2 regions of the Streptomyces sp. NPDC007808 genome follow, and region 1 is predicted to be linked to the other one. Evidence: riboswitches for the same ligand, from Rfam matches in the RefSeq annotation. Region 1 holds a riboswitch; the other holds the start of a gene.
The links. A riboswitch is a leader RNA that binds a small molecule or an ion and turns the genes downstream of it on or off. The one in region 1 is predicted to bind glycine.
Positions count from the first base shown of each region.

Region 2: it holds a riboswitch for glycine, as region 1 does, so the genes downstream of both, gcvT (glycine cleavage system aminomethyltransferase GcvT) here and gcvP (aminomethyl-transferring glycine dehydrogenase) in region 1, are expected to answer to the same signal.

Region 1 covers NZ_JBIAEQ010000001.1:6,638-14,398, reverse strand. Annotated here, with positions in the region: gene gcvP (aminomethyl-transferring glycine dehydrogenase) at 77-2,962, opposite strand; glycine riboswitch at 3,139-3,234, opposite strand; gene ACFYNL_RS00060 (PRC-barrel domain-containing protein) at 3,349-3,720, shown strand; gene ACFYNL_RS00055 (DNA polymerase IV) at 4,013-5,419, opposite strand; gene ACFYNL_RS00050 (MerR family transcriptional regulator) at 5,531-6,214, opposite strand; gene ACFYNL_RS00045 (bifunctional nuclease family protein) at 6,472-6,945, opposite strand; gene ACFYNL_RS00040 (MerR family transcriptional regulator) at 7,032-7,761, opposite strand, start outside.
Region 2 covers NZ_JBIAEQ010000003.1:268,137-275,897, reverse strand. Annotated here, with positions in the region: gene glyA (serine hydroxymethyltransferase) at 1-1,222, opposite strand, end outside; gene gcvH (glycine cleavage system protein GcvH) at 1,248-1,625, opposite strand; gene gcvT (glycine cleavage system aminomethyltransferase GcvT) at 1,770-2,888, opposite strand; glycine riboswitch at 3,050-3,148, opposite strand; gene ACFYNL_RS13005 (AAA family ATPase) at 3,369-4,037, shown strand; gene ACFYNL_RS13000 (enhanced serine sensitivity protein SseB) at 4,118-4,909, shown strand; gene ACFYNL_RS12995 (enhanced serine sensitivity protein SseB C-terminal domain-containing protein) at 5,074-5,874, shown strand; gene ACFYNL_RS12990 (ABC transporter permease) at 6,235-7,233, shown strand; gene ACFYNL_RS12985 (ABC transporter substrate-binding protein) at 7,271-7,761, shown strand, end outside.

The DNA of each region.
Region 1 (7,761 bases):
CGAGACGGGGCTCACCCACACCACGTGGTCAGGACACCCTGCACAGCCCCATGACTGTGGGGTGCCCCGCGGGACGTCAGTCCTCGTACGCGTCCAGCGGCGGGCAGGAACAGACGAGGTTCCGGTCGCCGAACGCCTGGTCGATCCGGCGCACCGGCGGCCAGTACTTGTCGGCGACCGACACACCGGCCGGGAACACGGCCTCATCACGGCTGTACGCGTGCTCCCACTCGCCACCCAGCGCACCAGCCGTGTGCGGAGCGTTCCGCAGCGGGTTGTCGTCGGCGGTCCACTCCCCCGACCCGACCTTCTCGATCTCCGCACGGATGGCGATCATCGCGTCACAGAACCGGTCGAGCTCGGTCAGGTCCTCGGACTCGGTCGGCTCGATCATCAGCGTCCCAGCCACCGGGAACGACATCGTCGGCGCGTGGAAGCCGTAGTCGATGAGCCTCTTGGCGACGTCGTCGACGCTCACCCCGGTCGCCTTGGTCAACGGCCGCAGGTCGATGATGCACTCGTGCGCGACGAGATCGCCGGGCCCGGTGTAGAGCACCGGGTAGTGGGGCTCCAGTCGCCGGGCGATGTAGTTGGCGGACAGCACCGCCACCTGCGTGGCCCGCTTGAGGCCCTCGCCGCCCATGAGCCGGACGTACGCCCACGAGATCGGCAGGATCCCGGCGGAACCCCAGGGCGCGGCCGAGATCGGGCCCACACCCGTCTCGGGACCGGCCGCGGGCTGCAGCGGGTGGTTGGGGAGATACGGCGCCAGGTGCGACCGGACCGCCACGGGCCCGACGCCCGGACCGCCACCGCCGTGCGGGATGCAGAACGTCTTGTGGAGGTTCAGGTGCGACACGTCCCCGCCGAAGTGCCCCGGCTTGGCAAGCCCGACGAGGGCGTTGAGGTTCGCCCCGTCGACGTACACCTGTCCGCCGGCCTCGTGCACCTGAGCGCAGATGTCGGCGACGTGCTCCTCGAACACACCGTGCGTCGACGGGTACGTGATCATCAGCACCGACAGTTCGTCCCGGTGCTTGTCGATCTTCGCCCGCAGGTCCTCGACGTCGATCTCGCCGTCGTCGGCCGTCTTGACGACAACGACCTTCATGCCGGCCATGACGGCACTCGCGGCGTTCGTGCCGTGGGCGGACGACGGGATGAGGCAGACGGTCCGCTGCTCGTCACCGTTGGCGCGGTGGTACCCGCGTACGGCGAGCAGTCCGGCGAGTTCGCCCTGAGAGCCGGCGTTGGGCTGAAGCGACACCTTGTCGTAGCCGGTGACCTCGGCGAGACGTTCCTCCAGCTCCCGGATGAGCGTCAGATAGCCCTGCGCCTGCTCGGCGGGCGCGAAGGGGTGCAGCCGACCGAACTCCGGCCAGGTGACCGGCTCCATCTCGGTGGTCGCGTTGAGCTTCATGGTGCACGAGCCCAGCGGGATCATGCCGCGGTCCAGCGCGTAGTCACGGTCCGCGAGCCTGCGCAGGTAGCGCAGCATCGCCGTCTCGGAGCGGTACTGGTGGAAGACCGGGTGGGTGAGATACGCGTCGCTGCGCAGCAGCGAGCCCGGGAGCGTGTCCGCGCTCGCCGCGTCCAGCGCCTCGATGTCGCCCTCGACGCCGAACGCCGTCCACACGGCACCCAGCTGCACCCGTGAGGTGGTCTCGTCGCAGGCGATGGAGACATGGTCCGCGTCCACGAGGTGCAGGTTCACGCCGTTCTGCCGGGCGGCGGCGACGACCTCGGCGGCCTTCGACGGCACACGCACGGTGAGCGTGTCGAAGTACGAGCCGTGTACGACCTCGACGCCGCCCGCCGCGAGCCCCGCGGCGAGCACGGTGGCGTACCGATGAGTCCGCCGGGCGATGCCCTTCAGCCCCTCGGGCCCGTGGTAAACGGCGTACATCCCGGCCATCACGGCCAGCAGCACCTGAGCGGTACAGATGTTGCTGGTCGCCTTCTCCCGCCGGATGTGCTGCTCACGCGTCTGCAGGGCCAGGCGGTACGCCTTGTTCCCGTCCGCGTCCACGGAGACACCCACGAGCCGCCCGGGCAGGCTCCGTGCGAACTTCTCCTGTACGGCCATGTAGCCGGCGTGCGGCCCACCGAAGCCCATCGGCACACCGAACCGCTGGGTCGTGCCGACCGCGATGTCCGCCCCGAGCTCGCCGGGCGACTTCAGCAGCGTGAGCGCGAGCAGGTCGGCGGCGACAGTGACGAGGGCACCGAGCTCGTGCGCCTGGTCGATGACGGGCTTGATGTCCCGTACGGCACCGGAGGCGCCCGGGTACTGCAGGAGCACGCCGTTGATCTCGCGGCCGGCGATCTCGGCCGGAATGCCGTCGCTGAGGTCGGCGACCACGACCTCCACGCCGGTCGGCTCGGCACGGGTCTCGATCACGGCGATGGTCTGCGGCAGCACATCGGCGTCGACCAGGAAGAGCCCCTTCTTGTTCTTGCCCATCCGCCGGGACAGCGCCATGGCCTCGGCGGCGGCCGTTCCCTCGTCGAGCAGCGAGGCACCGGAGGTCGGCAGACCGGTGAGGTCGGCGACCACGGTCTGGAAGTTCAGCAGGGCCTCGAGCCGCCCCTGGGAGATCTCGGGCTGGTACGGCGTGTAGGCCGTGTACCAGGCAGGGTTCTCCATGACGTTGCGCAGGATGACCGGCGGGGTGAAGGTCCCGTAGTACCCGAGTCCGATCATCGAGCCCAGCACCTGGTTGCGGTCGGCGAGCGACCGCAGCTCGTCCAGCACCTCGGCCTCGGTGCGCGCCCCGGGCAGTTCGAGGGAGTCGGCGTTCTTGATCACGTCCGGCACCGCGGCGGCGGTGAGCTCGTCCAGCGAGCCGTACCCGACCTGCGCGAGCATCTTGGCCCGAGCCTCATGATCAGGGCCGATGTGACGCTGCTCGAAGGGGATTCCCTGTTCGAGCTCGGAGAGCGGAATGCGGTGGGCGGTCATTGCGGAGGCCTCCTGGTCTGACGCGACCTTCGAGGGGCACCACGGCACGGGTACCCGAACGGCCTCCCCCTCTGTCATCTCGACCTGAGAGCTTCACCGGGTCGCCACAAGGCTCCCGGCTTTCACCGTCGGTGAGAGCGGAAGCCGTCGACACCCGCCCTGCTTTCCAGAGTGACCTCGTCCGTGCGGTACGTGGGCCTGAGAGATTCCGGGGAGGATTTGCTCCTTCGGCGCCTCCGATGGTGTCTGGAGGACTCTCCCGCACGGGGTCAGCAGCCGTCTGCAAGCCTACCAGCGGGGTCAACGCACGTACCTTCGAGTGGCCACTCTCACCAAAGTGCCTTTTCGTAGTGCTTACGGATGAGTTGCGACCAAGTGGAGGGCCCGTGCAGACCGACATCGATCCGCGCAACCTGATCGGCCGCAAGGCCTTCGACCGCAACGGCACCAAGATCGGCACCATCGACGAGGTCTATCTCGACGACGCGACCGGAGTACCGGAGTGGGCGGCGATACGCACCGGCCTGTTCTCCCGGGACGCCTTCGTCCCCCTGGAGCCCAGTGAACTGGTCGAGGGCAGCCTTCGCGTCCCCTTCGACCGCGCCCTGATCAAGGACGCCCCCGACTTCGGTGTGGGCCGCCACCTCTCCCCGGAACAGGAACTCCAGCTCTACCACCACTACGGCCTGAACGTGGCCCCGCCGCCCTCCGTGCCGGACCGGGACTTCGGCAACCTGGCGGGCTCGGAGGACACCTGACCCCGCCCGCACCGCGAGTCCACGCCCGCACCCACAGCGGCCTCCCCCAGCCGACATCCCGTACCCCGGTCCACTCCACCGAGCCGTCCTCCTGCGCTTGGCCCGAGCAACCCTCGGTCGGCCATCCCACCGGCCCCGCGAGCTCCCCTGACCCACCGATCCTGTGGCCGGTCGTGCCGTCAGGGCAGCACGGGCCGCCACGGACGGCGCCCGCGGCAGCCGCACGAACGCCACACCCGCCCCGCCCAGGAGGACGGGTACGCCCTCACGGGTACGACCGGACCCCAGCGCCTCAGCACCCCTGACCCGGCACCACAGGTTCCACGCCCGCTGCCGCCCCCTCAGCCGGCGCTCCCCCGGGTCTTCGCGCCACCAGCGGCAACGGATCCGCCGATTCCAGCGCCGGATCATCGACCCGGAACGTCCGCACCCGCCCCGGCTCCGACTCGGGCGTCTCGAACCGCACGGTGACCCGCCCCAGCCCGCTCCCCTGCACCCACCCGTGTCCGAACTCGGCGTGCCGGACATCGTGCCCGGCAGCCCACCGCCGCTCCACGGGCGTCACCTCCCGCTCCTGCACGGTCTGCTCGGGCTCCCCCTCCTCGTCGGCGTGCTCCACCCGTACCCCGGCCGCCTGCGCGAAGAGATCCTCCTGCGTGTAGTCGGCGAGGCCGGTCACCCCGACACCCAGCAACCGCACGCCCCCCGTCGTGTCCACGGAGTCCAGCAGCCGCGCAGCGGCCTCCCGCACCACGGCGGGGTCATCCGTCGGTCCCCGCAGCGTCTCGGACCGGGTCAGGGTGGAGAAGTCGTACCGCCGTACCTTGAGCACGATCGTCCGACCGGACAACCCGGCCGCACGTAGTCGCCGCACACACCGGTCGGCCAGCCGCTGCACCTCCACACCCACCCGAACCCGGTCATGGATGTCCACGTCATACGTGTCCTCGACCGACACCGACTTGGCCTCCCGCTCAGCCACCACGGGCCGCTCGTCGTGCGCCAACGCCATGGCGTACAGGGCATGCCCATGGGCCTTGCCCAGCAGCCGAACGAGTTCGTCCTCCCCCGCCTCGGCGATCTCGTCCACCGTGTGGATTCCGGCCCGCCTCAGATGGTCACCTGTCGCAGGCCCCACCCCCGGCAACGTCCGCACCGGCATGGGCCCGAGCAACGCCCGTTCGGTCCCCGGCTCGATCACGACCAGCCCATCCGGCTTCGCCTCCTCCGAGGCGATCTTCGCCAGCATCTTGGACGCCGCCAGCCCCACCGACCCCGCGAGCCCGGTGACCGCGCGTATGTCGGCCCGCAGCTTCATCCCCACCAGCCGCGCCGACTCCTCGTCCCAGGCCGCTCCGCCGGCCTCCAGATCCACGAAGGCTTCGTCCAGACTCAACGGCTCCACCAGCGGCGACAGCTCCCGCAGCAGCTCCATCACCTGCTCGCTGATCTCGCGGTAGATCCCGAAGCGTGGCACGAGGTACGCCGCGTTCGGCGCCAGCCGGCGCGCCTGAGCCATGGGCATCGCCGAGTGCACCCCGAACACCCGGGCCTCATAGGACGCGGTGGCGACGACTCCCCGCGGCCCCAGCCCGCCCACGATCACGGCCTTCCCGCGCAGGCTCGGCTTGGATGCCTGCTCCACCGAGGCGTAGAAGGCATCCATGTCGAGATGCAGGATCGTGGGCGCGTTTCTCACATCTCCGATGCTGCCTCACGCCACTGACAATGCCCCTGCCCAGCTCACCGGAGCCGCCCATTCGACCAGGGCGGAACCCCTCGGCCTGCGGCCGCGGGCCGCGCACGCTGCTCAGACGGCCCGGTTTCGCCGCCGCGCCAACTCGTCCGCCGGGTTGTGCCCGACCAACGTCTCCCCGGTGTCGATCCGCTCGCCGTGCAGCTGCGACAACGCGCTCTCCACGTCCCGCCACACCACGCCCACGGCGATCCCGAAGATCCCCTGGCCTCCTTGGAGCAGCGCGTGGACCTCGTCCGGCGACGTGCACTCGTACACCGTCGCACCGTCACTCATCAGCGTCAGGCGTTCGAGGTCCCGGAAGCCCTGCTCCCGCAGATGCTGCACAGCCGTACGAATGTTCTGCAGCGACACACCGGTGTCGAGGAACCGCTTGACGATCTTCAGGACGACGACGTCCCGGAAGCTGTACAACCGCTGCGTCCCCGACCCGTAGGCGGGCCGCACGCTGGGCTCGACGAGCCCGGTCCGCGCCCAGTAGTCCAGTTGCCGATAGGTGATGCCGGCGGCCGCACATGCCGTCGGACCGCGATAGCCGATCTGCTCGGACGCCATGGCCGTCGCCTCTCCGCTGGTCGGCACGGCCGTGGGTCGCTGCGGAACATGATCGGCCGCGTTGGAGTGCTGGGGGTATCCCATGCTCGAACGCAGCTGAGAGCCTGAGGGAGGGTACGGACCGCTCTCCCCGAAACCGCGTCCCGGGGCACCCCCACCCGTACCGTCGCCGCTGCTTCTCACGCCGACCTCCGTCCTTGACCTGCCTTCTCGACGGTAGGCAGTCACCAGGGGTGCGTCAACGATCGCCACACTCGGCACGCCGAGTGATAATCACCCTAGGAGTGGTTTCCCGCACCCCACCGCGGGGAAAGGCTAGCCGAATGCGCTCGAAGCAGGCCGCAGGACGCTCTCGCTCGCCGCTGGCAAATGCCGGCATTTGAGCTGGAACCGGCCGGGGGCCGCCCGTCACAGAGGTGAGCCCGGGCCGCCCCGCCGCCTCACTGGCTGCTGGTGCCGAAGTCCTCGGGCGAGATCTGGTCGAGGAACTCGCGGAACTTCTCCACCTCGTCCTCCTGCTCGTCCGGAATCGCGATGCCCGCGTCGTCGAGCACTCCGTCACTGCCGTAGATCGGCGTTCCGGTGCGCAAGGCCAGCGCTATGGCATCCGACGGGCGGGCGCTCACCTCGACGCCGCTGGCGAAGACCAGCTCGGCGTAGAAGACGCCCTCACGCAGGTCCGTGATGCGTACTTCGGTGAGCTCCTGGCCGACGGCCTCCAGCACGTCCTTGAACAGGTCGTGGGTCAGCGGTCGCGCGGGGGCCATGCCCTGCTGGGCGAAGGCGATCGCCGTCGCCTCCCCCGGCCCGATCCAGATGGGGAGGTAGCGGTCGCCTCCCACTTCACGCAGGAGCACGATCGGCTGGTTGGAGGGCATTTCGACCCGGACACCTACGACATCGAGCTCGTTCACACAGCAACCCTAGGCCGTGCTCGGGACGTTTGGGTAGTCGGGCCGAGAACGGGTGGCCGATCCGGGGCGCTCCGGGCCCCTACGGCTCAGGGCAGCCGCACTCCGAGGGCGGTCTGCACCAACGCGGCGTGCAGCTTCACCGTGAGCCCGGCCAGCTCCTTCGCACGCGCCTCGGCATGCGCCCTGGTCTGCGGATTGCGATGCCGACGCAACGGCGCCAGGACCTGGTCCACGAGCCCGGCCTCCCGGTCGGCGGCCGCCTTCATGGCCCGGAGATGGCGTGGCTCGATCCCGAACCGCCCCAGCTCGGCGACCAGGGACGCCACGGTGACCGCCTCGGCCTCGTACCTTCCGTCCGGCAACGGAGCGATCAGCCCGTACGCCTCCCACTCCTCCAGCTGCCGCTCACCGATCTCGGCGGCGGCGAGCAGTTCGGCCCGTCCGACCCTGGCCGCGCCGGGCCCCTCGACCGGCTCCAGGACGGCTTCGCCGTCGCGCTGACGGCACAGGGCCGGCAGTGGTGCGGCCTCGCCGCGTTCCATGGCGCCCAGGTGCTCGCGGATCACTTTGAGGGGAAGATAGTGGTCCCGCTGCATCCGCAGGACGTACCCGAGCCGCTCGATGTCCTGCGCGCTGAACTTGCGGTATCCCGAGGGGGTCCGCTGAGGCTCTACAAGACCCTCCGACTCCAGGAACCGGATCTTGGAGATGGTGATGTCAGGGAACTCCTCGCGGAGCACGTTGAGCACCGTCCCGATGCTCATCAGCCGACTGTCCGTGGCGGCGGTGCCGTGCCCGGCACCGCCGCTCGGTGTT
Region 2 (7,761 bases), on a different contig from region 1:
CCCGGGCCCTGAGCGACTCGGCGTCGTAGGACGGCTTGAGCGTCTCGGCGATCACGTCCGCGACCTCGGCGAAGTCCTCGGCGGTGAAGCCGCGGGTCGCCAGGGCGGGCGTACCGATGCGCAGCCCCGACGTCACCATCGGCGGGCGCGGGTCGTTCGGGACCGCGTTGCGGTTGACCGTGATGCCGACCTCGTGGAGACGGTCCTCGGCCTGCTGGCCGTCCAGCTCGGACTCGCGCAGGTCGACCAGGAGCAGGTGCACGTCGGTGCCCCCGGAGAGCACGTTCACCCCCGCCGCACGGGCGTCGGCGGCGGTCAGCCGCTCGGCGAGGATCTTCGCACCCTCCACCGTACGGCGCTGGCGCTCCTTGAACTCCTCGCTCGCGGCGACCTTGAAGGAGACCGCCTTGGCCGCGATCACGTGCTCCAGGGGGCCGCCCTGGAAGCCCGGGAAGACGGACGAGTTCAGCTTCTTCGCGAAGTCCTTCTTCGCGAGGATGATGCCGCCGCGCGGGCCGCCCAGCGTCTTGTGGGTGGTGGAGGTGACGACGTCCGCGTACTGCACCGGGTTCGGGTGCAGGCCGGCCGCCACCAGGCCCGCGAAGTGGGCCATGTCGACCCACAGGTACGCCTCGACCTCGTCGGCGATCCGCCGGAACTCGGCGAAGTCCAGCTGCCGCGGGTACGCCGACCAGCCGGCGATGATCACCTTCGGCCGGTGCTCCTTGGCGAGCCGCTCGACCTCGGCCATGTCGACGAGACCGGCGTCGTCCACGTGGTACGCGACCACGTTGAACTGCTTGCCGGAGAAATTCAGCCGCATGCCGTGGGTGAGGTGGCCGCCGTGGGCCAGGTCCAGGCCGAGGATCGTGTCACCGGGCTGGGCCAGGGCGAACAGGGCGGCCTGGTTCGCGGAGGCGCCCGAGTGCGGCTGGACGTTGGCGTACTCGGCGCCGAACAGCTCCTTGACCCGGTCGATCGCGATCTGCTCGGCGACGTCGACGTGCTCGCAGCCGCCGTAGTAGCGCCGGCCGGGGTAGCCCTCGGCGTACTTGTTGGTCAGGACCGAGCCCTGGGCCTCCATGACCGCGATCGGCGCGAAGTTCTCGGAGGCGATCATCTCCAGGGTGGACTGCTGGCGCTCCAGCTCGGCGTCGAGCGCGGCGGCGACGGCCGGGTCGAGCTCGTGCAGGGGCGTGTTCAGAAGCGACTTGTCAGACATCTCAGTCATAAGGGGCTACGACTCCTCAGCCGGCGGTGTGGGCGTCGTACTCGTCGGCGGAGAGCAGGTCGGCCGGCTCCTCCGTGACGCGTACCTTGAACAGCCAGCCGCCCTCGAAGGGGGCGGAGTTCACCAGCGCCGGGTCGTTCACCACGTCCTCGTTGATCTCGGTGATCTCACCGGTGACCGGGGAGTACAGGTCCGACACCGACTTGGTCGACTCCAGCTCGCCGCAGGTGTCACCCGCGGTCACGGTCGAGCCGACCTCGGGGAGCTGGGCGTAGACGACATCGCCGAGCGCGTTCGCCGCGAACTCGGTGATGCCGACCGTCGCGACGCCGTCCTCGGCGGTCGACAGCCACTCGTGCTCCTTGCTGTAGCGCAGCTGCTGGGGGTTGCTCATGGCCTGAATTCTCCTGTACGCGCGGGAGGGATGCGGAATGGGGTGTGCTGGAAACCCGGATGAGCAGCGCAAACGTGCGCGAGGTCACGCACGGGTCGCTGTCGGTGACTGCTGTGCGGCCGGTCTCTGCTTCCGGCCAAGTGTCTACTTCTGCCGCTTGTAGAAGGGCAGCGCCACGACCTCGTACGGCTCATGGCTGCCGCGGATGTCCACGCCGACCCCGGCCGTACCCGGCGCCGAGTGGGCCGCGTCGACGTACGCCATCGCGATCGGCTTGCCCAGCGTGGGGGAGGGGGCGCCGGAGGTGACCTCGCCGACGACCTCGCCGCCGGCGACGACCGGGTACCCGGCCCGCGGCACCCGACGCCCCTCGGCGACCAGGCCGACGAGGACGCGCGGCGGGTTCTCCGCGGCACGGGAGGCGGCCCGCTCCAGGGCCTCGCGCCCCACGAAGTCGCCCTCCTTCTCGAACTTCACCACCCGGCCGAGCCCGGCGTCGAAGGGCGTGAGCGAGGTCGACAGCTCATGGCCGTACAGCGGCATGCCCGCTTCGAGGCGCAGCGTGTCCCGGCAGGACAGACCGCAGGGGACCAGGCCGACGCCCTCGCCCGCCTTGGTCAGTGCCTGCCACAGCTCGACGGCGTGCTCCGGCTTCACGAACAGCTCGAAGCCGTCCTCACCGGTGTAGCCGGTGCGGGCGATCAGGGCGGGCACGCCGGCGACGGTGCCGGGCAGTCCGGCGTAGTACTTCAGGCCGTCGAGGTCGGCGTCGGTCAGCGACTTCAGGATGCCGGGGGACTCGGGGCCCTGGACGGCGATGAGCGCGTACGCGTCCCGGTCGTCGCGGACCTCGGCGTCGAAGCCGGCCACCCGCTCGGTCAGCGCGTCCAGCACGATCTGGGCGTTGGAGGCGTTGGCGACGACCATGTACTCGCTCTCGGCGAGCCGGTAGACGATCAGGTCGTCGAGGATGCCGCCGTCGGCCCGGCAGATCATGGTGTAGCGGGCGCGGCCGACACCCACGGAGGCGATGTTGCCGACCAGGGCGTGGTTCAGGAAGGCGGCGGCCTGCGGACCGGTGACGGTGATCTCGCCCATGTGGGAGAGGTCGAAGATCCCGGCCTTCGTCCGCACGGCGATGTGCTCGTCGCGCTCGGAGCCGTAGCGCAGGGGCATGTCCCAGCCGGCGAAGTCGGTCATCGTCGCGCCGAGCGAGCGATGCAGGGCATCGAGCGCGGTGTGACGGAGTGGCGTACTGCTCACGGTCGGTCGTCTCCCAGATGCGTGAGGGCGAGGTCGGTCCTCCCCATCTGTCATCGGAACCTGAGAGGTTCGCCATGACCCGCGGGGGTCCATGGCTTGCACCTTGGGTGGGGCGGCGCCCGCCCTCGACGAGGGGGGTGCGGCCCGCTTTTCAGATGTGCCTCGCCCGCGCGGTAACGGGGCCTGAGAGATTCAAGGGAGGGACTTGCTCCTTCGGCGCCCCGGCGATGCACTGCCAGGGACTCTCCCGCGCGGATTCAAACGGCCGGTATGCAGTTGGCGCGGACATCATTGCACGCATCCCCGCACTGCGTCAGGGGGGTGGTTCACAGGGGCCGCGGCGAGTACACAGGCGTACACAGCACCCTGTAGCAGGCTTGTTGCTGTAAGAGGACTGAAACGAGAGACACCGGGCATTACCTTCTCTTTACACTCGACGGGGACGGGACTCGTGAACCGCCCCAGGGGAGGACGATCACGGTGGACAGGACGACGGCGTACGCCACGACCTCGGGCCTCGCGCTGCCGAAGCAGCCCACGACCTCGGCCCGGGGGGCGTGCGAGGCGCGCCCGGCCTCCGTGGTCCGCGATCTGCGGGAGCGCGCCGGCCACAGCCCGCACGCCCTGCTCTTCGCCCCCGAGGACCTCGTCGTGATCACGGGCCTGCCCGGCAGCGGCAAGTCCACGCTGATGCGGCGGACGGTGAAGGGCATCCGTATCGACTCCCAGGACGTCCGGGACCGCTGGGAGGCCCGGATGCCCGGCTTCCTCCCCTATGCCGTCTACCGCCCCCTGGTCCGCCTCGCGCACTACGCCGGACTGCGCCGCGCCCTGCGCTCCGGCGAGGGCGTCGTCGTGCACGACTGCGGCACCCAGGCCTGGGTGCGGGGCTGGCTGGCCCGGGAGGCCCGGCGGCGCGGCGGAACCCTGCACATGCTGCTGCTCGACGTCGCCCCGGACACGGCCCTTGAGGGCCAGCGCGAGCGGGGGCGGGGCGTCTCCCGCTACGCCTTCCTGCGTCACCGCACGGCTGCCGCGCGGCTGCTGCGCTCGGTCGAGAAGGGCCACCTGCCCCGGGGCTGCGGCGCGGCGGTGCTGATCGACCGGGAGGCGGCGGACACCTTGCGCAGGATCGCCTTCACCGGCTGACCGGCCGTATCCGTGCGCGGGCCGGCCACCGGCTAGCCTTTCGGTCCACAGACGAAAGTTCACAGCAGGCGGTCGGACAGATGGACATCCCAGCGGATCTCCCCGCGGACTTCCCGGCACAGACACACCTCCACCCGCACGGCGGCTGGCCCGGCAACGAGCTGGAGGAGGTGCTCTCGGCCTCCCTCGGGCTGCCCACGGCGGGCGGCCGGATCATCGAGGTGCTGGGCCGCAGCTTCGTCTGGGTGCCCCTGCCGGGCGGCGGCGGCCCGCACAGCGGCCCGCTCGACCTGCCCACGCTGGAGATCGGCGGCCAGGCCTACGTCCCGGTCTTCAGCTCCGAGGAGCAGTTCCGCCAGGTCGTCGGATCCCACATGTCCTTCGCCGTCGCCCCCGCCGTGGAGTTCGCCCGCGGTCTGCCCCCGCAGGTGGGAATCGCCGTCAACCCGGACGGCGTGGTCGGCGTCCCCCTGCCCCCGGCGGCGGTGGCCGAGCTGTGCCGGGCGGGCCGCACGCCCCTGGACGGCGTCGCCTCCGGAGGCCGCGTCAAGCTCTACGAGCCGGACTGGCAGGACGACCCGGTCGACTTCCTCGCGGCCGCCTCGGCCGAGTTCGCCGCCACCGGTGTGGTCACCACGGCCCGCCGCTGCCTGGCGACGATCGAGACGGCCACCCCGGTGATGTTCATAGGTGTCGAACTCGCCCACTGGGAGGGCGACCTGCGCGCGGCCCCCATGGACGCCGTCGCCCGCGCGCTGGGCCGCAGCCCGGTCCGGTGGCCGGTCAACCTGGTGCTGCTGGACGTGGCCCAGGACCCGGTGATCGACTGGATGCGCCGGCAGGTCCGCCCCTTCTACCAGCGGGACTTCTGAGCGCCGCGCAGGCGAGCGCCCCGGCGGGGCGCGGGGACCTGCGCGACCGGCCACGACGCACCCGCAGACGGCAGACCACATCAAGTCCCGAGCTCTCAACGGTTCTCCCGGTGGAGCGCCTAAGCTGGGCCCACAGCCAAAATTTCCCGAAGGGGCGGTAAAAGGTGAGCGCGAGCGGCACAACCTCGACCGGTCAGGTCGAGCACATGCTGCGCCAGGTGACCCCCGGGCGCTACGACGCCTACGAGGCCCTCCTGCGCGCGCTCGCGACGCCGTCCTCCGGCCAGGTCTGGATGCTGCTGTGGCACGGCCAGGCCGGCTCCCCGGACGCCCAGTACGGGAACATGGAGGTCGACGGCTACGGCTACGCCCCCTGCGTCACCTCCGCCCAGGAGTTGTCGGCCAGCGGCTGGAACCGCTCCTACGAAGTGGTCGACGGCGTCGACGTCGCCCGCACCCTCTACCCGGACCACTACGGCCTCTGGCTCAACCCGCACGCCCCGGGCGGCGGCGTCGGCATCCCGTGGCTCGACCTGCGCCGCATCGCCACCGGCCTGGACCGCCAGCCCGCCGGCCCGCTGCGGCTGTCGGAACCCGGCATCGAGATCCCGCAGTTCTACGCCCTGCTCGCGCAGAACGCCCACCGCACCCCGGCCGTGCGCGCGCTGCGCCGCGCCTGGGTGCAGCCGGCGCTCGGCGCCCCGTATCTCGCCATCGGTCTCGACGTGTACGACACCAGCCCGCAGGCCGTGGACTCGGTGCGCTCGATGATGTCGCAGTCGATCGGCGCGGTCCCCGACGGACTGCCCGTGTCGACCGTCGCGATGTCCGACGAGGACGACCCGGTCGCCCTGTGGATGCGCGCGAACACCCGACCGTTCTACGACCGCGAGGCGCACGCCGCCGCTCCCGCGCAGGCTCCGGCGTCCGGTTACGGCTACCCACCGGCGCAGGGCCGTTACTGATCACTCACGCGTTACCCTACTGATCGGTCGCAGGCCGATTCTCACAGGTCCGAAGGCTGGCGGACGGTGGTTTCGCAGGCAGATCTCCGCGCGTAGATGCGATCGGAAGGTCCCGGTCCGCCCGCATACGCCCCGACTGGCGCGCGTCCGGCGGGCGTGACCTTCTGTTCGGATAACGGAACTCCTCAGACAGCATCACGGTTGCGCATCCTTTCCCTGCCAGCTCTGGCGACTGATCGCCAAAGCGTTGAAGACTCCCCGCAAGACACGGGCCGGTCGGTCCCGTGCACGAGTGGAAGCAACCGCTACAGCGGCAGCCAGGGGGTCGGCAACAGCCGGCCGAGAGGGGTCAAGCGCAAAGTGACGGCACCGATCGAGACCACCGGATCGCAGGCCGAGGCCCAGCCCGAGGCCGTGCTCGCGGGGGTCGAGTCCAAGCAGATCGAGGGTCGGTCTCTGGGGCAGATCGCCTGGACCCGCTTCAAGAAGGACAAGGTGGCGGTCGCCGGAGGGATCATCGTGATCCTTCTGATCCTGCTGGCCGTGCTGTCGCGGCCCATCCAGGCGCTGTTCGGACTGGACCCGAACGCCCTGAACCAGGACCTGATCGACCCCAACACCTCGCTGCCCAAGGGTGACTTCGGCGGTATGAGCTGGGAGCACCCGCTCGGTGTCGAGCCGAAGTTCGGCCGCGACATCGCCACCCGCATCCTGGAGGGCTCCTGGGTCTCGCTGGTCGTCGCCTTCGGCGCCACGATCCTGTCCAACACGATCGGCGCGGTCCTCGGCGTGGTCGCCGGCTACTACGGCGGCCGGGTCGACACGATCATCAGCCGGCTGATGGACACCTTCCTGGCGTTCCCTCTCCTGCTGTTCGCCATCGCCATCTCGGCCACCCTGCAGGGCGGTGCCTTCGGGCTGGAGGGCCTGCCGCTGCACATCACGGTGCTGATCTTCGTCATCGGCTTCTTCAACTGGCCCTACCTGGGCCGTATCGTGCGGGGCCAGACACTGGCCCTGCGTGAGCGGGAGTTCGTCGACGCCTCGCGGGGGATGGGGGCCAAGGGGCCGTACATCCTCTTCCGGGAGCTGCTGCCGAACCTCGTCGGCCCGATCATCGTCTACTCGACGCTGCTCATCCCGACCAACATCCTCTTCGAGGCGTCCCTGAGCTTCCTCGGCGTCGGCATCCAGCCCCCGCAGGCGTCCTGGGGCGGCATGATCAACCAGGCGGTCGACTACTACCAGGTCGACCCGCAGTTCATGATCGTGCCTGGTCTGGCCATCTTCGTGACCGTGCTGGCGTTCAACCTGCTCGGCGACGGTCTCCGTGACGCTCTCGACCCGCGCAGCCGCTGACCCGCGGCCGCGGAGCGAGTCCAAAAGATTTCCAACAATGGAGGGGAAGCGGACCATCATGCGAAGGTCAACGCTGGCCGCGGTTGCGGCTCTCGGCAGTGCGAGCCTGCTGCTCTCGGCATGCAGCAAAGCCGATGACGGCAGTGAGAACGGAAACAAGTCGGCTGGGGCCAACGCAGCGACCAAGGGTGTCGTCAACGCCTCCACCCAGAAGGGGGGCACGGTCACGTACGAGTACTCGGACGTGCCGGACTCCTTCGACCCCGGCAACACGTACTACGCGTACATGTACAACCTCAGCCGGCTCTACGCCCGCCCGCTGATGACCTTCAAGCCCGCCGCGGGCGAGGCCGGCAACGAGCTGGTCCCGGACCTCGCGGCGAGCCCCGGTGAGCCCAGCGACGGCGGCAAGACCTGGACGTACAAGCTGCGTTCGGGCCTGAAGTACGAGGACGGCACGCCGATCACCTCGAAGGACGTCAAGTACGCCGTCGAGCGCTCCAACTTCGCGCGTGACGTGCTCTCCCT